2 linked regions of the Anaerocolumna chitinilytica genome follow. The protein of the gene in region 2 interacts with the protein of the main gene of each other region in a pairwise test. Links are inferred from orthologs where the notes say so. Each region holds a gene or a part of one and is shown on either strand. Other genes may lie near its edges.

Region 1 (5,792 bases), 1.5 Mb from region 2 along the record:
AGCCTTTTATGTTCCGAAAGAAAAGAGAGACCGCTTAGCAAATACCTATCGTGCTGATGATAAAGGTGGTTTAACTCTATATACTGCTAATAACCTTGGAATCATTCAAAGCATGGACAGAGAACCGGCATATGAGGCTGGAGGAGCCGGATTAGTTTCCACCATTGATGACTATTCCAAATTCTCACTTATGCTTATGAACGGCGGAAGCTATGAAGGAGTTACCATACTTCATCCCAAAACAGTTGCATATATGACCACTAAAGTATTAAATAAAAGACAGCAAAAGGGTATGGAGTCATGGCTGGAGTTAGAGGGACATAGTTATGGAAACCTTATGAGAGTATTAGTTGATACGACAAAAGCTGGAACTATCGGCAGCCTTCATGAATATGGTTGGGATGGCTGGCTTGGCTGTTATTTTTCTAATTGCCCTACGGACAATTTGAACTTTCTTTTCATGACGCAGAAAACAGATGCAGGTACCATGGAAATCACCAGGAAGTTAAGAAACATAATCATCAGCAGCTGCGCTGAGGAATAAACATAGGCTGCCGGATTTATATATTGGATGAAAGCATATAAGCTTCATCGCGGTATAGAAATCCGGCAGTTTTTAATTTTATTTCTTCCCGTATTATGTTAAAATAAATGAGAACTTAAGAAATAGAGTAAATCGGGCAGCATGGAGGTCTAAATGAAATCACTGGTTATTGCAGAGAAACCCTCTGTAGGAAGAGATATTGCAAGAGTATTAAGATGTAATAAGAATATTAACGGTGCTTTGGAAGGGGATAAATATATTGTTACCTGGGGTTTGGGACACCTGGTAACACTCGCTGATCCGGAAGAATACGATGACAAATATAAGGAATGGAAGATGGAGCATCTGCCGATGCTGCCGCATAAATTTGAACTGGTGGTTATTAAGCAGACAGGTAAGCAATATCAGACTGTAAAGACGCAAATTCATCGAAATGATGTATCTGAAATCATAATTGCTACCGATGCGGGCCGAGAAGGTGAATTAGTCGCAAGGTGGATTCTGGAGAAAGCCAACAATAAAAAACCTGTGAAAAGATTATGGATATCATCTGTAACGGATAAAGCAATAAGGGAAGGGTTCTTAAAACTGAAAGACGGAAAGGACTATGAGAATCTCTATCAGGCGGCAGTGGCCAGAGCGGAGGCGGACTGGATTGTGGGGATGAATGCTACCAGAGCCTTAACCTGTAAATACAATGCAAGTCTTTCCTGCGGACGAGTTCAGACACCAACATTGGCTATGATAGCAAAAAGAGAAGAAGATATCAAAAAATTTGTTCCGGTACCTTATTTTGGACTAATCGGCAGGGTAAATGGTTTGACGCTGACCTGGCGGGATGTTAAAACTAAGAATACCACGACCAATGATAAGAAACAGATTGAAGAGCTTAAAGAAAAGCTTACCGGAAGAGAAGGTACCGTTACGGAAGTTAGTACAGTGTTGAAAAAATCCTATTCCCCGGGATTGTATGATCTAACAGAGCTTCAAAGAGAAGCAAATGTACGTTATGACTTTTCAGCAAAAGAGACCTTAAATATTATGCAGCGCCTTTATGAAAACCATAAAGTCTTAACCTATCCCAGAACGGATTCTAGGTATCTTACAACTGACATTGTTGGAACATTGAAAGAAAGGCTGGAAGCTATAAGTACCGGACCTTATAAGAAATTGGCGGCTGTTCTTACAAGAAAGCCTATTGCAGCAAATGCCTCCTTTGTAGATAATCAGAAAGTAAGTGACCATCATGCGATTATACCCACGGAGCAGTATGTCAATCTTGAGAATATGAGTTCAGATGAGAGAAAGATTTATGATATGGTAGTAAGACGCTTCCTGGCTGTTCTATATCCCCCTTGTGAGTATGAAGAAGCCACAATAAAGGTTGAAGCAGGTGGAGAAGAGTTTATAGCTAAGGGTAAGATTATTAAGTCTGCCGGATACAAAGAAATCTATGAAAATATATCGGAAGAGGCTTCTTTAAAAGAAGAGAACGGTAATATTCAAGAGAATCAAAAATTGCCTAAGATAGCAAAAAATGATATCTTAAAACCTATCGTATTTACAATAACAGAAGGTAAGACAAAGCCACCGGCATATTTTACCGAGGCAACACTTCTTTCCGCCATGGAGAACCCCATTCATTTTCTGGAACAGAAGGATAAGGAATTAGTCAAAACTCTTGGGGAAACCGGTGGTCTTGGAACTGTTGCCACTCGTGCGGATATTATTGAAAAGCTTTTTAATTCCTTCCTGATGGAAAAGAAGGGCAAGGATATCTTCATAACCTCTAAGGGGAAACAACTTCTAAATCTGGTTCCGGAGGACTTAAAAAAACCGGAACTTACGGCATCCCTGGAAATGAAGCTAGCTAGGGTTGCAAAGGGAAGCCTGAAAAAACAGGACTTAATGAAGGAAATGACCGACTATACGAAAGAAATCGTAGAAGAGATTAAAACAGGTGAAGGTAATTTTAAGCATGACAATCTTACAAATAAGAAATGTCCTGTCTGTGGTAAGAATATGTTGGCGGTAAACGGTAAAAACAGTAAAATGTTAGTGTGCCAAGACCGTGAATGCGGTCACAGGGAGACTACCAGCAGAACCAGTAATGCCAGATGTCCGGTCTGCCACAAGAAGATGGAATTAACTGGTCAGGGTGATAATCAGACATTCACTTGTTCCTGCGGCCACAAGGAAAAGCTTTCTGCTTTTCAGGAAAGACGAAAAAAAGAAGGCGCAGGTGTCAGTAAAAAGGATGTAGCTAAGTATATGAATCAAATGAAAAAGGAAGAACAGACGCCTGTTAATACTGCTTTTGCAGATGCTTTTGCTAAAATTAAGCTTTAGCAGTATGAAAAAATAAGAAAAAATAAGAAACAATAAGATATATACAGCTTATGTATGAAATCTTCGGTATATGCTTGTGATAAGTTGTAAAGACACGAATAGGATAAAACAATTATAACTGATTTTGAGAATTGACTTTGAAACTTATGTATTGTATTTTATAAGAAGAAAACAAATTGAAGGAGGCTGAAATATGCGCAAGTCTATAAAAACAGAGAACAGAATAGGAAAGATGCAATCAGCCGGCCTAGGTACTTGTATATAATCCAGTGTTCCATAAAAAGTTGGAACAAGGATTTTATGTAAATTATAACCACAGTCGATGACTGTGGTTTTTTGCGCCTAAAAACAAGATTACCCATGTCAGGCAACCCGCTCGTTCTCAGAAGGGGAGCTGCTGATTACCAAATGAAGATTAGAAAGAATGGGTGATCGTGATGAATATTTTAAATATCGGTATAATGGCACATGTAGATGCAGGAAAAACAACAGTGACAGAAGGATTTCTCTATCATAGCGGAATTAAGAATTCCATGGGAAATGTGGATAATGGAACGACCACAACAGACTCAATGGAACTGGAGAAGAAACGGGGAATGACAATTCGTTCTGCTACCGTATCTTTTATGATTGGAGAAATCAAAATCAATCTGATTGACACACCAGGGCATATGGACTTTATTGCAGAAGTTGAGAGGTCTCTATCAGTCCTTGACGGAGTAATTCTTGTTATTTCTGCAAGAGAAGGAGTTCAACCTCAGACTCGTGCCATTTTTAATAAATTAAAGCAAATGAAAATACCGGTAATCTTCTTTGTGAATAAGATAGACCGTATAGGTGTTAATCTGGAGGAGATTTATCAACAGATGCGACAGCAGCTCACTGAGAATTTCTTATTAATGCAAAAAGTAATTTACCAATATGGTGCGGCAGAACAAAGCTTTGAAATTATTGAGAAGAGTTATGATGAGCCGGATATGGCAGAACAGATAATTCTCCATTCTGAGAAACTTCTTGATAAGTATATGAAAGAGGAAATGATTACTGCAGATGATTATGAGAAAGTAATCCGTTCCCGCAACCGTTATGGAAAACTTTATCCGGTTTATCATGGAACTGCACTTTGGGATATTGGAATAACGAAATTAATGGAAGCTATCGGCAAGTGGTTTGTACCAAGAATTTGTAATAATAAGGATTTGTCTGCCTATGTTTATAAGGTATTGTTTGATGAACATAAACATAAGCTTATCTTTCTCCGTGTATTTTCAGGTGAACTAGTACTAAGAGAACACATTCTGGTCGAAAGAGACCAGCAGGAGATGGTTGTTCGTAATTTATTCGGTTTAGAAAATGGAAAATTGGTTCCAAAAAATAAAGTTCAGGATGGAGACGTAGCGGTAATTACGGATGCCAGAGAACTTGTGTGCGGTGATTGGATTGGTGGAAGGACCAAGCTTGCCTTAAATAAGCAGACAGAACCTCTGCTGCAAGTAGGTATAAGACCAATACCGGCAGCTGCCAGAAGAGAATTGTTAGAAGCATTGCAAATATTGACCATAGAAGATCCCTATCTGGATTTGAATATTGATGAGGAAACAGAAGAAATAAAGCTTAAGCTTTTTGGCAATTTGCAAAAGGAGATATTGCAAGCCTTGCTTTTAGAGAGATTTCATCTGGAAACTGAGTTTGACAGTGCGATAACGGTTAAGAAGGATAAACCGATAGACCAGATAACCTGCATTGTTCCCATCAACAGTCCAAGTAATCTGCTGCGGGCCGGAGTAGGCCTAACACTTGAACCTCTTGAAGAAGGAAGCGGCTTTTTTTATGAAACACAGGTTTCATACGGAGACCTTACGAAATCCTTTCAAAATGGTGTGAAAGAAGGTGTAGAGAAGGGAATCCGCAAAGGACTTCGTGGTGAAGTAGTGGATACGAAGGTGACTTTTCTTTATTCTGATTATTGCAGTGTAACCAGTACCCCTGCAGATTTTAGAAAACTGGCTGAAAAAGTTGTTTACCAGGCATTAAACAGTATCGGTGTAAAAACCATGGAGCCTGTTATGAACTTTATCCTCACCGCACCACAGGGTTGTGAAAAGAAAATTATGACTGAGTTAGTGAGAATGAATGCTTTGATGGAAGAAACAAAATATACCCAAACAGAAATGATAATAACGGGAAAAGTAACACTGGAAGCCAGTAAAGATTTTTCGGTGGTTCTCTTTACCCTAACAGAGGGCAGAGGAATCTTCGAAACTTCTTTCTGGCAGTACAGAGAAGAAGGAAAGCTATACAATAGTGAAAAATATTAATATTTAACCCTTATAATTATATTTCTTCATGTAATCTCCATATGGCCATGGTATAAGTTATTGTAATGCATTAGTTATCCATCAAGTTGGCTGAAATCATATTTGCGGAATACTTCAAGCAGCATGACTGATAGTATAAAATGTGCAAAATGAAATTCCAGGAGGTTATATGAATTTTAATAGAAATAAAAGAGGTAATAGCACCAGGGAACACAGTCCTATGAAACATATGCTTCATATGATACTTTGTTGCGGGATACCGGCACTTATCATAATGACTCTTCCTTTTATAGCCCGTTATAGCCCGGCTGCAGCAGGTTTACTGGGAATTATAGCACCTTTTATCTGTCCTGTTATGATGGGAGGGATGATAATCATGATGCTGCGAAGCGGAAAACACAGCTGTTGCAGTAACGAAGAGGGAACACCAGAATCGGTAACGAAAGCGGAGCAAGAACATGCCTTACCCACTAACAAGGAATAGATTTTAAGACGAATAAAAACTTCTGTCACTCCTTAGACAGAAGTTTTTTATTCGTCATACATAATACAGCTCGTATATTATGGGATACTCGTACATA
Region 2 (8,027 bases):
TATTCTGGAATCCGTTGAAAGAGGAGTTGACTTTTTTGATTGCGTCTATCCGGCAAGAAACGGTAGACATGGACACGCCTATACAAACCATGGTAAAATGAATCTGATGAATGCCAAATACGAACTGGATGGCGCACCGATTGAATCCGGCTGTGGCTGCCCTGTATGCAGGCATTACAGCAGAGCATATATCAGGCATCTGTTAAAGGCGAAGGAAATGCTGGGCTTAAGGCTTTTGGTAACTCATAACCTGTATTTCTATAATAATATGATGGAAGAAATCCGTGGTGCCATTGAAGAACAAAGGTATGCGGAATATAAGAAAGCTAAGCTGGACGGTTTTGCCGCAGGCAATTTCGCCGTAGGCGAAGAGTAAATAATATTTTATTTGTAGGAGGAACAATATGCAATTTGGAATTTTAACAAGTCAGGCCAGTGGACTTACATCTATGGCAACACTTATCATGTGGATCGTAGTTATGGTAGGTATCTTTTATTTTATGGCTATACGTCCCCAGAAAAAGCAGCAGAAGAAAATGGATGCTATGATGTCAACACTTGAAAACGGAGACAGTGTTCTGACTTCCGGTGGTTTTTTCGGCGTTGTTATTGATGTGATGGATGATGTGGTAATTGTTGAATTCGGTAATAATAAAAACTGCCGTATACCTATGAAAAAGACCGCAATTGTAGAAATCGAGAAACCTCAGGCAGCAGTAGCTTCCAAGGATAAAGAGTAATCACTTCAATAGGAATAATGAAAAGGTCCCTTATTACAGGGACCTTTCTTTTAAGCGTTTTTCCATAGGTTCTAAAAGAGTTTCAGGAATCAACAGATTTCCTTTTCCAGTGCCAAGAGCAATGTCTGGTTTATTATTGCCATGAAAATCAGAACCACCGGTTATCATTAGATTATAACGGTTGGCAAATCTTCTTACAATACCCTCATCGAAACCGGTGTTCATGGAATAGATAGCCTCAATACCATCCAAACCATAACCGGCAAAGAGAGAGATAATTTCATCCAATTGTTCCAGGTTATACTTATATAATAAGGGATGGGCAAGGACCGCCAGGCCTCCTGCCTGGTGTATAAGAGAAATGGCTGTTTCAGGGGAGAGATATTCTCTTGGAACATAGTAAGGAGAGGAGTCGTTTAAGTATTTTTCGAAAGCATCTTTATTGGATTTGGTATATCCATGCTCGGTCATATACTTGGCAAAATGTGCTCTGGTTAACACAGCTTCACCTTCAGCAGCCTTTAAAGCTTCAACGGTAATATTAATACCGGCGCCACGAAGTCTGGCAGTCATTTCTTCATTGCGTTCATTGCGTTTTTGAAGTGCTTCTTGCAGTGCATCATTTAAAACTTTATTATCAATATCAAGAAAAAGTCCAAGGATATGGATATCTCTTTTATTGTAAGCCACTGAAATCTCTGTACCTGGTATAATGCGCAAAGGGTTCTCGGAGTCAGATAGCAGTAATGCCGCTGTCTGAGCTTCTCTGATTCCGGCTAAGGTATCGTGGTCGGTCAATGCAATAGCAGAAAGAGACAAGGTAGCAGCAAGCCTGACCACTTCTGTGGGAGTTAACGTGCCGTCTGAGGCATTGGAATGTACATGCAGGTCAATATATCTCATAATAACCCCTTTCGCGTCTATGATTGGTAATTCGTTAATCTACCATTGAGTGCAAATCTGAATGTCAGCATATCATAAAACAATTCTACAAGCATTTTACCCTTTTTCCTATCCTTTTACAACCTTAAATTTACTGCTTGGAAGCATAGAAAGAACCTTGTGATAATATACTACTGTATAAAGTAAACGGAGGTATTTCATGGACAAAGTACTTAATCGTAATTCCAGGGTTACCGTCATATTAAAAGATTTAGTATTATCCTACATTGTAACAGGGCTTATGCTGTTTATACTGTCCTTTCTTATGCTGAAACTGGATGTTTCCAATAAGGTATTAAGTGGTGGAATAATAGCGACCTACATACTCTCTACCTTTTTAGGAGGATTTCTCTTTGGTAAAGGTGCTTCTCAGAAAAGATTTTTATGGGGCCTTTTAATCGGAGGTCTGTACTTCATAATTCTGTTTCTGATCTCCATACTTACCGGCTCTCTAATGGGGATGGAGATGTCCAGAGTCTTTACAGTAATGCTTCTATGCTTGTTTGGCGGTATGCTTGGCGGTATGGTATCTTAGCAGTTATGGTAAAAAATATCTTTTCAACTTGGGACAGATATGATATAATGGTTGCGGATATTGATGTTAAGAAATATCAAGGAATAAGAAGGAGGAAAATCATGAAACGTATTAAGACTTTAAATACAAGAAACCTTAAAGAATCCATGAAAAAAGGCGGCTGCGGTGAGTGCCAGACTTCCTGCCAGTCAGCATGTAAAACATCCTGCACAGTAGGAAACCAGAGCTGTGAAAACCAATAATTTCACGCTACCAAAGGTACATAGTAACGAATAGTTGCTTTAAAATCAATAAGCAATCATGTAAACTAAGCAGCGTCTTATAGTCGCTGCTTATTCCTTGTGTATGGGTAAGATTTGTACTCACGGCAACTGCCATTAGCTGCAGATTACTCATAAACAGATAGAAGGAGGAAAATTTGGTTCATCAGTATAAAAACAACGGATATAATATTGTTTTGGATGTGAATAGCGGTATGGTCCATGTAGTGGATGATTTAATCTATGATATTATAGAGTTGTATAATCAAGCAGATAGAAATGAGAAGCATCTGGCCGCAGAGCAGGCGAAAGAGGCTATCATACATAAAATAACCGAAAAATACAGTAAAGAAGAATATACCGACCTGTTTGCAGAATACATAACGGAAGGAAATACAGCTTCAGATGCTGTTAGTGCGGCAGTAAAAGAAGCTGTTTCAGACATAGAAGAGCTGATAAATGACGGAGCTTTGTTTACGGAAGATATTTATGAGAATTATATTTCAGAATTTAAATCCCGTTCAACCGTAGTGAAGGCATTGTGTCTTCATATTGCACATGACTGTAATCTTGCCTGTAAATACTGCTTTGCAGAAGAAGGAGAATATCAGGGAAGACGTGCTCTTATGAGCTATGAAGTAGGAAAGCAGGCCTTGGATTTCCTCATTGCCAATTCCGGCAACCGAAAAAACCTGGAAGTGGATTTCTTTGGCGGTGAGCCTCTGATGAACTTCGAAGTTGTGAAAAAGCTCGTAGAATACGGCAGAGAACAGGAGAAACTTCATAACAAGAAGTTCCGTTTTACGCTTACTACCAATGGAATTCTTCTGAATGATGAAGTAATGGAATTTGCCAACAAAGAAATGGCCAATGTAGTACTTAGCATTGACGGAAGAAAGGAAATCAACGATTTGATGCGCCCTTCCAGAAACGGAAAGGGAAGCTATGATATCATTCTTCCGAAATTTGAAAAGGTAGCAGAAAGCAGAAACCAAAATAACTACTATGTAAGAGGAACATTTACCCATAATAATCTGGACTTTTCAGAAGATGTAATTCATCTGGCTGAGCTGGGCTTTAAGCAGATATCCGTAGAGCCTGTTGTGGCACTTCCGGAGGAGAGTTACGCTATCAAAGAAGAGGATGTAGAGAAGGTTTATGAAGAGTATGATAAATTAGCAGCTTATATCCTTCAGAAAAAAAAGGCAGGTGAAGGCTTTAATTTCTTCCACTTTATGATAGACTTGTCCGGCGGTCCATGTGTAGCAAAGCGTCTTTCCGGCTGCGGTTCGGGTACGGAATATATGGCAGTTACACCTTGGGGTGACTTGTACCCTTGCCATCAGTTTGTAGGGGAAGAGAAATATCTCATGGGAAATGTCTTTGAGGGAGTGAAGACACCGGAACTGCAGGAAGAATTTAAGTGCTGTAACGTATATTCCAAAGAGAAATGTAAGGACTGTTTTGCCAAGTTCTATTGCAGCGGAGGTTGTGCTGCCAACTCTTATAAATTCCACGGAAGCATTCATGATGCCTATGACATCGGCTGCCAACTGGAAAGAAAACGTGTTGAGTGTGCCCTTATGATCAAAGCTGCGGAAGCAGATCTCTAGAAATCGGACAAAGACTTTTAAGAAAGAATGCCTGTCTGACCGCCTGAAATAACGGGCAGCCGGACAGGCATTTTCGAATAGGTTTTACAGAAGTGAGGACTCTATGGAAAAGTGGGTACTAAGGAATAAAAAAGCAGATTTTGAATCTATTATGCAAAAGCATAGTATCAGTGAATGTCTTGCGAGGTTGATTGTAAACAGAGGGCTGCTTCAGGAAGGGGATATCGATTTATACCTAAATCCAGACTACAGCAGGATTTGCACACCTTATGGTATGAAGGATATTACAAAGGCCTGTGAAATATTAGAGGATAAAATAAATCGTTCACTTCCAATTCGGATAGTAGGGGATTACGATGTGGATGGAATCTCTTCCACTTACATACTCTATAAGGCATTAACCCTTTGCGGGGCCAGGGTGGATTATGAGATACCGGACCGTATCAAAGACGGATATGGGATAAATGAGCAGATAATTGATGCTGCCTTTGAAGCTGGAATAGATACCATATTAACCTGTGATAACGGAATTGCTGCCTTAGCACAGGTACAAAAGGCAAAGCAGCTTGGAATGACAGTTATTATAACCGATCATCATGATATTCCTTACATAATGGAGGAGGAGAAGAAGAGGTATCTGCTGCCGGAAGCAGATGCAGTAGTTAATCCGAAGCAGGAGGAGTGTGAGTATCCGTTTAAGCAGTTATGTGGGGCAGCTGTCGCTTATAAGCTCATGGAAGTTCTGTTTAAAAGCAACGGGATAGACGAAGCAGAACTAATACCTTTGCGGGAAATCGTTGCTATAGCCACAGTCTGTGATGTAATGGAATTAACAGGAGAGAACCGTATCCTGGTAAAAAAGGGTTTGGAACTTCTTAGAAAAACCGAAAATCTTGGCTTACGGGCACTTATGGAAATGAACGGAATTGCCTTGGAGAATTTAACTTCTTATCACTTGGGATATGTCATCGGTCCTTGTCTCAATGCAGGCGGAAGGCTGGACACAGCTAAAAAGGGGTTGAGGCTTCTTTTGGCAGAGAGCCGGGAAGATGCCAGGAAGCAAGCAGAAGAGTTAAAGAATCTGAATGATTTGAGAAAGCAGATGACAGAGGAAGGGTTGTTTGGAGCCGTTTCCATGATAGAAGGCTCCGGTTTAAAAGAAGATAAGGTATTAGTTGTTTATCTTCAGGAATGTCATGAAAGTCTCGCGGGAATTATAGCAGGAAGGTTAAGGGAAAAGTACAATAAACCGGCCATTGTATTAACCAAGGCTCATGAGATGGTAAAAGGCTCCGGGCGTTCTATCGAAAAGTATAATATGCACGAAGAACTTACCAGAGTGGCGGAACATCTCACGAAGTTTGGAGGTCATCCTATGGCAGCGGGTATGTCATTGACCATAGAAGCGATAGAACCTTTTCGAAGCAGTCTAAATAAGAATACAATTTTAACTGCGGAAGACTTGATTCCCAAAGTCGTAATTGATATAGTACTGCCCTTAGGATTAATTACAGAGGAAATGATTGAAGAGCTAAAGGTCTTAGAGCCTTTTGGAAAAGGAAATGAAAAACCTTTGTTTGCGGATAGAAGTCTATCTGTGTTAAAACTTTCAGTAATCGGAAAAAATAAAAATGTTATTAAGCTGCTGGTAAGAAACCAATATGGAAAAGAAATGGAAGCTATGTATTTTGGTGATACATCAGGGTTTCTTGAAGGCCTTTATGATAATTACGGCAAAACTGAAGTGGAGCGTGCCTTTACACATAGAGAAAACAAGATAAAGCTGTCACTGACTTATTATCCTACTATAAATGAATACAATGGAAACCGTAGTATTCAAATAATTATACAGAATTATCTTTATGAAAAGGCAGAGTAAGACAGGGATACATGAAAAGACTGTTATCTTTTTCATTTAGGCAGTATCACAGATAAATATGAAAAGGAGTTGTTTTAAGCTAATTTGTTTAAAGCAGCTCCTTTTTCGTAGACTAATTTACACTTTCTGCCGGATTAAAAATTGCCAGGATGCTTTGGTATTGATTGCTATTTAAAGGTACATAGCCTCCAGCTGTAGTATAACCTGCCTGATTCACGAAGATTTGAGTTAATCCGCTGGGGTATAATAATTCTGTATTGTCCCAGAGTATCTGTTTTCCGCATCTGTCAATTACAGCAATATAAGCATGGTCCACGTTATTTACAATAAGGCTTCCGCCCAGACCGTAATTACCTTCCGGAGTCTGCAGTACAGAACTCATATTAAAGGCTTCATTCTGGAAAGACCATATAATATTGCCGCAGGCGCCGATTTCCATTACCACAGATTTGGCGGCAACAATAAAATGACCATTTGCCGTTTCTTTAATATCGCTGTCTAACAGTACATATATCTCGTACTCATCATATATTTTACTCCATATAATATTCCCGGCAGGATCCAGCCTGAGAATATAAATATTACTGTTTAATCCACCCGGAAGAAGATGATATCCGGATAATATATAGCCGAGATCTTTTGTCTGATTGATAGAGTATGCGACACCGCTGCTGAATTTTTTATCCCATTGAAGATTGCCGTCGGAATCAAATTTCAATACCCATGTAAATAAATTAGAGGTCTCCTTTTCTCTGATTAACCCTGTAACGGCAAAGCCTCCGTCAGCAGTGGCGGTTACATCATAACCGTCTGTTTGTTCATTTACATTTCCCAGTTGCTTTTCCCAGATTTTTTCTCCTGCTTCATTCAATTTTACTATCCAGAGATATTCGTCTCCTGCAAATTCTGAATAAAAGTAAGAACCGGTAGCAATGAAATTACCGTCTGAAATCTGGGTAATAGCTTGAAAGAAATCGGAATATTGGGAAGTATATTCCTTATACCATATTAGGTTTCCATCACCTGCTGCCCGCAGGGCAAAGGCGGAGGATTTTGAGTTTACATCAAATAACCTGCCAGCAAGGACATAATCACCATTGGTGCTCTGAATTGTTCCGTTTGTGATAGAGGAATAGCCAAGTTCATAGGATCTGGCTAATACAAGTTGGGACATATAAACCACCTTTCAGTTATAAGGTATTGCTTATAAGCAAAGAATATGGACTCCATATTCCTATATATATTATGTCGAAAAAATAGACATTGCTACTGAAACCATGATGAAGGGATAATAGGTACCAGAGCAGGGAGATTACATCTTTTTGAAAAAGGCAAGAAAAGTTCCTGGGTTTTTTATAGAATGACCTTATATTTTATTTGAAAAGAAATTCCTGAAATGATATAATATAAGTTGGGTTTTTAAGCATATTTCGTTTCAAGTGTCAAAATAGCAGACTTGATTATCCATATTTGGCGCTTTATGTTAAGTATTAGCAGAAGATACTTACCGGCAGATAAAAATATCACCTATTTAACATTTTTTAATATAATAAGAAAGAGGCAGATACCATGAAAAAGTTAGAAGATTATGTCAGGAGTATACCTGATTTTCCGGAAAAAGGAATAGTTTTCAGGGATGTAACCAGTGTTTTGCAGGATAAGGACAGCTTAAAGATGTCAATCGACCAGATGCAGGCATTATTAGATGGAAAAGACATTGATGTTATTGTGGGCCCTGAATCCAGAGGATTCATATTTGGTGTACCCATTGCTTATAACCTGAACAAAGCATTTGTACCTGTACGTAAGAAAGGAAAGCTTCCCTGCGAGACAATAGAGATGGAATATGCACTGGAATACGGTACAGCTACCATTGAAATGCACAAGGATGCCATTAAACCCGGCCAGAAAGTTGCTATCGTAGACGATCTGATTGCTACAGGCGGAACCATTGAAGCAATTACTAAGTTAATTGAAAGCTTAGGCGGCATTGTTGTTAAGATTATATTCCTGATGGAACTGGAAGGACTTCATGGACGCGATAAGTTAAAGGGATAT

Evidence for each region.
Region 1: the proteins of recJ (region 2) and bsdcttw_RS11660 interact in binary tests that used the Escherichia coli proteins (3 or more experiments, as listed by UniProt). The link is inferred for Anaerocolumna chitinilytica from one-to-one orthologs.

What each region holds. Positions count from the first base shown.
Region 1 is NZ_AP023368.1:2,680,301-2,686,092, forward strand. The notes cover bases 336-3,295. They hold bsdcttw_RS11660 (DNA topoisomerase III), read left to right. Parts: upstream 336-697; coding sequence 698-2,893; downstream 2,894-3,295. Other genes in these bases: bsdcttw_RS11655 (serine hydrolase domain-containing protein), read left to right, coding at 336-544. In the rest of the region: more of bsdcttw_RS11655, read left to right, coding at 1-335; bsdcttw_RS11665 (elongation factor G), read left to right, coding at 3,331-5,211; bsdcttw_RS11670 (hypothetical protein), read left to right, coding at 5,381-5,695.
Region 2 is NZ_AP023368.1:1,195,309-1,203,335, forward strand. The notes cover bases 3,608-6,581. They hold recJ (single-stranded-DNA-specific exonuclease RecJ), read left to right. Parts: upstream 3,608-4,193; coding sequence 4,194-5,969; downstream 5,970-6,581. Other genes in these bases: scfB (thioether cross-link-forming SCIFF peptide maturase), read left to right, coding at 3,608-4,090; bsdcttw_RS05195 (hypothetical protein), read right to left, coding at 6,082-6,581. Outside these bases: tRNA guanosine(34) transglycosylase Tgt, read left to right, coding at 1-376; preprotein translocase subunit YajC, read left to right, coding at 405-740; bsdcttw_RS05170 (PHP domain-containing protein), read right to left, coding at 774-1,643; bsdcttw_RS05175 (TIGR04086 family membrane protein), read left to right, coding at 1,843-2,217; scfA (six-cysteine ranthipeptide SCIFF), read left to right, coding at 2,319-2,459; more of scfB, read left to right, coding at 2,636-3,607; more of bsdcttw_RS05195, read right to left, coding at 6,582-7,143; bsdcttw_RS05200 (adenine phosphoribosyltransferase), read left to right, coding at 7,539-8,027. UniProt on the Escherichia coli protein: Single-stranded-DNA-specific exonuclease.